Regions from separate parts of the Rhodopseudomonas palustris HaA2 genome, predicted to be linked through region 1. Evidence: riboswitches for the same ligand, from Rfam matches in the RefSeq annotation. Region 1 holds a riboswitch; each other region holds the start of a gene.
What was found. A riboswitch is a leader RNA that binds a small molecule or an ion and turns the genes downstream of it on or off. The one in region 1 is predicted to bind cobalamin.
Positions count from the first base shown of each region.

Region 2: it holds a riboswitch for cobalamin, as region 1 does, so the genes downstream of both, RPB_RS00510 (TonB-dependent receptor) here and RPB_RS24655 (hypothetical protein) in region 1, are expected to answer to the same signal.
Region 3: it holds a riboswitch for cobalamin, as region 1 does, so the genes downstream of both, RPB_RS23565 (TonB-dependent receptor) here and RPB_RS24655 (hypothetical protein) in region 1, are expected to answer to the same signal.
Region 4: it holds a riboswitch for cobalamin, as region 1 does, so the genes downstream of both, cobT (nicotinate-nucleotide--dimethylbenzimidazole phosphoribosyltransferase) here and RPB_RS24655 (hypothetical protein) in region 1, are expected to answer to the same signal.

Region 1 covers NC_007778.1:3,635,168-3,637,362, forward strand. The annotation lists gene tcuB (tricarballylate utilization 4Fe-4S protein TcuB) at 1-328, shown strand, start outside; cobalamin riboswitch at 465-675, shown strand; gene RPB_RS24655 (hypothetical protein) at 787-1,329, shown strand; gene RPB_RS16020 (precorrin-8X methylmutase) at 1,326-1,955, shown strand; gene RPB_RS16025 (precorrin-2 C(20)-methyltransferase) at 1,952-2,195, shown strand, end outside.
Region 2 covers NC_007778.1:111,098-113,292, forward strand. The annotation lists gene RPB_RS00510 (TonB-dependent receptor) at 1-1,080, opposite strand, end outside; cobalamin riboswitch at 1,187-1,384, opposite strand; gene typA (translational GTPase TypA) at 1,918-2,195, shown strand, end outside.
Region 3 covers NC_007778.1:5,293,902-5,296,096, reverse strand. The annotation lists gene RPB_RS23565 (TonB-dependent receptor) at 1-904, opposite strand, end outside; cobalamin riboswitch at 1,014-1,216, opposite strand; gene RPB_RS23560 (DUF938 domain-containing protein) at 1,350-2,033, shown strand; gene RPB_RS23555 (MFS transporter) at 2,151-2,195, shown strand, end outside.
Region 4 covers NC_007778.1:3,753,894-3,756,088, forward strand. The annotation lists gene RPB_RS16545 (cysteine-rich small domain-containing protein) at 1-70, opposite strand, end outside; cobalamin riboswitch at 282-488, opposite strand; cobalamin riboswitch at 645-853, shown strand; gene cobT (nicotinate-nucleotide--dimethylbenzimidazole phosphoribosyltransferase) at 1,060-2,124, shown strand; gene cobS (adenosylcobinamide-GDP ribazoletransferase) at 2,121-2,195, shown strand, end outside.

The DNA of each region.
Region 1 (2,195 bases):
CGTCGTGATGCTGGCGGGAATCGGCGGGCTGCTGTGGATCGAATATCGCGCCGATTCCGAGCCCGCCGACCGCACCGAAGTCGCACTCAACGTCGCCTTCCTGGTGCTGCTCGGGCTCGTCACCCTCAGCGGGCTCGCCGTGCTGGCGCTTCGCGACACGCCGGCAATGGGGCTGCTGCTGGCCGGCCATCTCGGGCTGGTGTTCGGGCTGTTCCTCGTGCTGCCATTCTCGAAGGCCGTCCACGCCCCGTTCCGGGCCGCCGCCCTGCTGCGCGCCGCCGCCGAGAAGGCCGCGGCGGTCGCGAGGCGCAAACCCGATCGCGGCTGACGCGATCGCAACGGGACGGCGCTGCCGCAACGGGGCGAAGCCGTCTTGATCCAACGCAAGCGCGCGCTGATTTTATGGCATCCCGGCGGGCTTCTGCGCGACGCAAGCTCGATTGACACGTCTGTGTTTTCGGACCAAACATCGCGCTGCCGACGGTTCCTGTCTGCGGACGGGACGAAGAGGGAATATCGGAAGTCATCATCCAGACGCGGATGATGGCGGTGCCGAAGCTGCTCCCGCAACTGTGAACGGCGAGCCATCGCAACACGCCACTGGGCAGACGCCTGGGAAGGCTGCGTTGGCCGTGACCCGTGAGCCAGGAGACCTGCCGTCGCCTGCTGATTGACGCCATTCCGGGCGGGATGATCCGGGGTGAAGTTCGGCCGTTCGGAGTGCAGGTCCGTTCGCCGGTTTCGCATCATCGCCATGCGCGATGGTCAACCGACGGATTGGGCACGATGCCGCTCTCGATTGTTCGCTCCGATGGGCCCGACGCCCTCGATGCGTCCGAAGCCCCGCCTTTGCCCGCCGAACTCATCGTGCTGTCGTTCTCGGACGCGGCCCTCGCCCGCTACGCGCGCGTCTGGCACCATGCCGGCTGCAAGCTGCCGCAACTGCACCTCGCCAACGCCGCCCGGCTGTCGCTCGATCAGTCGTTGCGCACGGCTGTGGCGTCGGCGCGCGGCGTGATGATCCAGCTGCCGCACGGCCTCGACGATTGGCGCGACGGCGTCGAAACCCTGGCGGCGCTCGCGCGCGAGCAGCGGATCGCCCTCGCCATCGTCGCGGAGACCGACGACGTCGATCCGCGGCTCGCCGGACTCTCCAATCTGCCGCGGTCGACGCTGCGCCGGCTGGCCACGCTCTGCCGAGGCCGTGACGACGCCGCCGCGCGCGCGGTGCTGACGCAATTGTCGCTCGCCGCCGGCCTCACCATCGCGCCCTGGCTCGACCAGCCGGCACAGCCGACCGCCGAGCCGATCCGCGAGGCGGTGCGATGAGCTACACCTACGAAACCAATGGCGACGCGATCTATCGGCAGTCCTTCGCGATCATCCGCGCCGAGGCGCAGCTCGATCGCTTCGACCGCGACGAGGAGATCGTCGCGGTGCGGATCATTCACGCCAGCGGCATGGTCGAGGTTGCGGCCGACATCGTCTTCACCTCCGGTTTCGTCGCGGCGGGCCGCGCGGCCCTGCAGGCGGGCGCGCCGATCCTGTGCGACGCGCAGATGGTCGCCAACGGCGTCACCCGCAAGCGACTGCCGGCCGACAACGAGGTGATCTGTACGCTCGGCGATCCGCGCGTCCCGGCCCTCGCCGCGCAGCTCGGCACCACGCGCTCCGCCGCGGCGCTCGAATTGTGGCGCGAGCGGCTCGACGGCGCCGTGGTGGCGATCGGCAATGCGCCGACCGCACTGTTCCGGCTGCTGGAAATCCTCGGCGAACCCGGCGCACCGCGCCCCGCTGCGATCGTCGGCATCCCGGTCGGTTTCGTCGGCGCGGCGGAATCCAAAGAGGCGTTGCTCGAGGCGGCCCCCGCACCCTGCGTCATCGTCCGCGGCCGTCGCGGCGGCAGCGCGATGACGGCGGCGGCGATCAACGCGCTGGCGAGCGAAGTCGAATGACCCGCCCGACCGTCTATGGCGTCGGCGTGGGCCCCGGCGATCCGGACCTGATGAGCGTCCGTGCTGCACGGCTGGTCGGCGCCGCCAAGGTCGTCGCTTACTTCAGGAAGGCCGGGCGCGCCGGCCACGCCCGCACCATCGTCGAAGGCCTGCTCGCCGACGGCGTCGTCGAGGAGCCGCTCGACTATCCGGTGACCACCGAAATCCCGCTCGACGATCCCGCTTACGCTTCGACGCTGC
Region 2 (2,195 bases), 1.8 Mb from region 1:
ATAGTACAGCGCGTTGCGGACGGTGATGCTGTCGGTCACCTGCCACTCGGACTTCAACTGCGTCCAGCTGTCCTGATAGCGGATGCTGCTGTCGCCGACGTTGTAGTTCTTGAAACGCAGCGATTCGTCGAGCCGGCCATTGACCAGCGGCGTGCCGTAATACAGCGACGGGTGGCGGTCGCCATAGGCGGTGGACAGGGTCCAGGTCAGGTGGTCGGTCTGCTTCACCTTGACGGCGGCCGAGACGGCGATGTTCGAAGTCTTGTCGCGATCGACCCAACCGTCGGACATGTTGCCGGTGGCGGTGATGCGATAGGAGACATCCTTGTTGATCGGACCACCGGAGTCGACCGCGATCCGTCGCGTCAGATTGGTGTCGAGCGACACTTCGGCCTGGTTGCGCTGCACGTCGAGCGGCTGCTTGGTGATCACGTTGATGGCGCCGCCGATCGCGCCTTCGCCGTACATCACCGAGGCGGGGCCGCGTAGCACCTCGATGCGCTCGGCCGACCAGGTGTCGAACGGGAAGGTCACGGTGCCGGCGCCGACATACAGGCGGGTGCCGTCATACAGGGTCATCACCGAACCGGTGCCGCTGAAACCGCGGGTCGAGAACACCACGCCGCCATTGCCCGGCTCCGGTGTTGCCGTGATGCCTGTGGCGTTCTGAGTGACCGCGTCGAGCACATCGCGCTGGCCGCGCTCGGCGATGGTCTGTGCGGTGATGATGTCGACGGAGGCGGGGGTCTGCAGCGGCGTCAATCCGAGGCGGCTGGCGGTCGATGCCATCGTGCCGAGATTGAAGGTCGGCACGGCTGCGACGGCGGCTGACGGCGCGGCAGCAGGCGCGGCAGGCGGGCGTGACGCGGGCGCCGAGGCCCGGCGCGTCCGCGACGAGCCGGCCGCGGACGAAGCCGCGCGCGGCTTGGACGGCCGCGCGGTCTGGCCTTCGACCACGATCGGGTCGAGGCCGCGCGGCGCGGATTGGGCGTGGCCGGCAGCGGGCCACAGCAGAGCCGTCAGGGCGACGGAGGACAGCAGGCGACGGTTGCGCCCGGAAGCAGTCGGAGAGGGAGACATCGAGGGACTCGCGGTTAACGTGGCACGTCACCGCAAGCCAAGGCCTTGCCGCAGCCGGACGGCCGCAGTTCGACACTCACCAGGACACCCCGCCCGATGCGCTCGCGTGTGACCACGAACGACGGCAGGTCTCCTGGCTCGCGGGTCCGTGCCTTTCGCCGCCTTCCCAGGCACGAGGCCCAGTGGCGTGTGGCGAAAGGCTCGCCGCTCACAGTTGCGGGGGCAGCCGCGGAATCGGATCGCGCGCGACCCTCACCGCATTCCCTATTGATCCCTTGCGGGAACCGTCGGGCGCGACCGTACTGGAGCTCTCCGAATGCTGTCAACGAACCCGCCCGTTGTTTTCCCGTCCGCTAGTCCGACCGGGCTCGGAGGTCCGCCGACCGCGTCGCGGGATGGCGGGACCCTGACTGCGAGACGAGAAGTTCCGTATACGCAACGTTATAACATTACATATACTGTCCGCAAGCCTTCCCGTCTGAGATTGGCCGGTTCGTTTCGACCGCCAAGCTTCGGACACGTGGACGGTAATACGAGACTGCTGACCGTCCGGGCCCGCCATGCGAAACGGCGCGCCGGCCTCAGTCCGCGCAACCCCCGGACGCAGCTGATGAAAACAACAAATCCCCGATCGTCATTGTTTTTTCGCGATTTTTGGTTATATTGCGTCGCAACGCGTGCAAGTGCCCGGCCCTCATTCGGCCGGGCCTGTTTTTTGGAATTGCCCCGCGCGTTTCAGGCACAGGCAGATTGCGGCGCGCCATGAAGGCGCCCTCCGTGGCTTGTCTGCGATCGCGCTGAACCGGCACCCGGCCCGCAGGACCCGACAGAGAACCCATGACCCTTCGTAACATCGCCATTATCGCACACGTCGACCACGGCAAGACCACCCTCGTCGACAAGCTGCTGCAGCAGTCCGGCACCTATCGCGACAACCAGCGCCAGGTCGAACGGGCGATGGACTCCAACGATCTCGAGCGCGAGCGCGGCATCACCATTCTGGCCAAGTGCACCTCGGTGGTGTGGGACGACACGCACATCAATATCGTCGACACCCCCGGCCACGCCGATTTCGGCGGCGAGGTCGAACGCATCCTGTCGATGGTCGACGGCGT
Region 3 (2,195 bases), 1.7 Mb from region 1:
ATTTGGTGAAGCCGGCGGTGATGTTGGCGCCCTGCTTGTCGCCGAAATCGAACGGCGTGTTGGTGCCGCGGCGATCGGTCTGGAGCTGGTTGACGCCGATCGAGGGATCCACGATCCGGGAACCGGGCAGGCCGAGATGCTGATTGTCGCCGGAGACGTTGACGAAGGCGCTGAGATCCGGCGTGGCATAGCGCAGCTCGCCGATCGCGTTGTTCTGTTCCAGCGCGTTGTTGGCGCGATAGCCGTTGGAGCGCACGCCGTTGGCGAACACCGAGGTCGACCACGGCCCGGAATTGTACGCCGCGGAAATCGATGCCAGCCGCTGGTTGAACGAGCCGAAGCCGCCTTCGGCCCGGAACGTCGCGGGCGGTCCGCCGGCGCCGGTCTTGGTGACGATATTGATGACGCCGCCGACCGCATTGTCGCCGTACAGCACCGCGCCGCTGCTGCCGCGGGTGATCTCGATGCGCTCGATCGATTGCAGCGGGATGCTCGACAGGTCGACGCCCTGCAGATCGAGGTCGTTGAGGCGGCGGCCGTTGACCAGGAACAGTGTGTTCGAGGTCGCGGTGGCGCCGAAGCCGCGCAGATCGATCGACGAGCCGGTGCCGTTGACGCCGCCATACAGCGTCCTGGTCTGCACGCCGGGCGTCTGCGCGATGATCTCCTGCACGGTCTGCGCCGGCGAATGCGCGATGTCGTCGGCGGTGATCACCGTGCTCGAAGTGCCGACGATGCCCTCGTAGCTGCGGGTCGCGGTGACGTTGATGGCGGGCAGCGTATTGTCCTGCGCCGACGCCGGCGCGACGCTCGCGAACAGACTGGACGCCAGAATGGTGGATGTCAGCAGCGCGCGGCAGCGCGCGGAATGATGCCGGCAATCGGCATCGGAACGAGACGGCATGGATGAACCTCGGTCGACGTTTGTGGCACGTCACAGCGAACGAGGTTTCATCGACATGCCTGCGCATCCGATGAAGCCAATGCCTGCAATTCCCGACCGGCACTCTCGCGTGTGACCACGGATGACGGCAGGTCTCCTGGCTCGCGGGGTTACCTTCCGTCGCCTTCCCAGGACCGAGTTTCCCAGTGGCATTCCGACGAAAGTCGAACCGCTTACAGTTGCGGGAACAGCTGCGGAGTTGGGTTTCCGAAGGCACCCGCACCGCATTCCCTTTTGATCCTCCGGAGAGGAACCGTCGCCTACAACTAAAAGTGTCAGAATGCGCAAAGTCAATTCGCCCTTGGCGGCGTTGCGGGCCGGCTTGGTTTGTCGCCGCCGCTTTGTTTCGCTATGTGGCTTGGAAGTGACAACGCGGCTTGCGTCAGATCAACGAGGAGCGGGGCGGATGGCTGACTATGTGGTCGAGTTCGGCAAGGACGGTCGGCCGGTCGAGCCCGACGGCCGGCTCGACGCCGCCGCCTTTCATCGCAACCAGCAGGCGATCTGCGAGGTGCTGGGCCGGCTGCTGCACGGAACAACGGGCGACGTGCTCGAGGCCGGCAGCGGCACCGGCCAGCACGTCATCGCATTCGCCCGCGCGCATCCCGGGATCGTCTGGTGGCCGAGCGATTGTCATCCGCAGCATCTGATCAGCATTGCCGCCTGGCGCGCTTACGCGGGGCTCGACAATGTGCGGCCGCCGCTGCGGATCGATCTGTCCGATCCGGCCTGGTGCGCGGAGATGACCGACGGGCGCGGTCCGGGGCCGCTGGCGGCGGTGTTTTGCGCGAATGTCGTGCACATCGCGCCGTGGCCGGTCGCGGAGGGGCTGTTCGCCGGCGCCGCGCGCACGCTGCGGCCGGACGGGCGCTTGATCCTGTATGGGCCGTTCAAGCGCGACGGCCACCATACCGCGATCAGCAATGCGGTGTTCGACACCAGCCTGCGCGCTGCCAATGCCGAATGGGGCGTGCGCGACGTCGACGAATTGCAGCAGCTCGCGGCAGGGGGCGGCCTGTCTCTGGCCGAAATCGTCGAGATGCCGGCCAACAATCTCATCCTGTGCTTCTCCCGAAGCGGCGAAACCTGAATGCTTCGCATAGGTTAGGTCCGGCCGCGGCAGTTGATCGCGGGCCGCTGCGGCCTATGATGCGGCGCGATCCTGCGGCCCGGCCGCACACGAACCGGGTGAAGGGCGAAACGACCAATGGTTGACGCGACCGCGATCGATGGATTCGCTGACGATGCGCGC
Region 4 (2,195 bases), 120 kb from region 1:
GCAGGAAGGGGCAGGCCTCGTTGGTGAAGCCCTTGAAGGCCTCGTTTGTCGTGGTGTCTTTGGGTTCCATGCCCACTCCATGGCGAAGCCATTAGCGGCCCCGCATTGGCGCACAGGCGTGCGTCGTGCGGCCCGCCCGATCAGGGTGGCGAGCAACGCGCGACAATGACCGCCCGCGACGCCGATCGATCTGGCGATATCAGCAATCTGCGCTGCGACGACGGCGAACTACGTCCGATTGATCATGGAATTCTCCGCTGTCGACCCACCCGTCGACATCAAGTGGACGATTGCCTGCGGCCGGTCTCCTGGCTCGCGGATATGGTCCGGATCGCCTTCCCGAGCGCAAAACGATCGCTCAGTGGCAGCTTGATCGCGGACGATCCGCCTACAGTTGCGGGGGCAGCCGCGGAATTGGCGAAAGCTCGCCGCACCGCATTCCCTGTTTCACCTCTCTTTCGAGAGGCACCGAAGGCATGGCAAACAGAGCACGCCTCGCATCCACGCGCAAGCGCGATGCGGTTTCGGGAGCGACTACCAACATGCGCGGTGACGTCCACCGCGCACGGCAGGGAGCATTTGCACCTTCGTCGTAGAGCCCGACTCTCGCCTCCTCTCATCTTGCGTCCGGCGGGTCGTCGTGCTCTTGTCGGATCGTCTACGGTGCCTCTCGCGAGAGAGGTGAAACAGGGAATGCGGTACGGCGCGAAAGCGCCAAAGCCGCGGCTGCCCCCGCAACTGTAAGCGGATCGTCGCCGATCACATGCGCCACTGAGTCCGCCAAGACGGCCTCGGGAAGGCGATCGGGACAACATCCGCGAGCCAGGAGACCGGCCGTAGATTCGTGCAATGCCATTCGACGGTGGGTCGAAGAAGGACGTTCAGATGCCGCATCAGCTTTCCACGTAGTTCTCACCGCATCGCAATCGGTTTCGCTTCGTCGTGCTGCCCGAGCTTGCTCGCAACGGCGCGAGGAGACGTCCGTCCGATCACCTCGACGCGTCCACCGCGCAGGCGGAGGCACGCGTGCGTCCGTTGCTATCAACCCATCGCGGTCTCATGCACGCTCCACGTTCCAGCCCGCCATTCTGCGCCATCGCTCCGGTCGATCACGCGCTCGAACCGACCCTGCGCGCCCGGATCGACGCCAAGGCCAAGCCGCCCGGCTCGCTCGGCCGGCTGGAAGATCTCGCCGTGCAACTCGGGCTGATCTGGCATCCGGCGCCACCGCGCGCGGACCGCGCCACGGTGTTCGTGTTCGCCGCAGATCATGGTCTCGCCGCCGAAAGCGTGTCGCCCTATCCGGCGAGCGTGACGCGGTCGATGGTCCGCGCCTATCTCGCCGGCTGCGTCGGCGTGAACGTGCTGGCGAAAGCCGCCTTCACCGACCTCTGCGTCGTCGATGCGGGCATCGACGATGACCTGCCGCCCTGCCCCGGGCTGATCGATCGCAAGATCCGGCGCGGCACCCGCAATGCGAGCCGCGAGCCGGCGATGTCGATCGACGAGGCGCGGCGCGCGATCGACGCCGCCGTCGCGCTGGTCAGCGACGCGATCGACGGCGGCGTCGACATCGTGGCGATCGGCGAGATGGGCATCGGCAACACCACCTCGGCCGCGCTGATCACCCATCGTCTCGCCGCAGCGCCGATCGCCGACTGCGTCGGCCGCGGCGCGGGGCTCGACGCCGCCGGCGTCGCCCACAAGCTCGCGATCGCGGAGAAGGCGTCAGCGCGCACCACGGCCACCGCCCCGCTCGACGTGCTCGCCGAATTCGGCGGCTTTGAAATCGCGATGATGGCCGGCGCCGTTCTGGCGGCGGCGGCGCGGCGCCGTCCGGTGGTGATCGACGGCTTCATCGCCAGCGCCGCAGCGCTGGTCGCGGTGCGGCTGCATCCCGAGGCGCGGGACTATTGCGTGTTCTCGCATCGCTCGGCCGAGCGCGGCCACAAGGTCCTGCTCGAGACGATGGCGGCGACGCCCTATCTCGATCTCGGCCTGCGGCTCGGCGAAGGCACCGGCGCGCTGATGGCGATTCCGCTGGTGCGCGCCGCCGCCGGAATCCTCACCGACTTCGCCGACCTCTCCGACGTTCTGGCCGGCACCATCGGCACGCCGTCGTGACCGAACGCATCCGGCCGCTGCTGAACGCGATTCAGTTCATGACGGTGTTGCCGACGCGGGGAGCCGCGCGC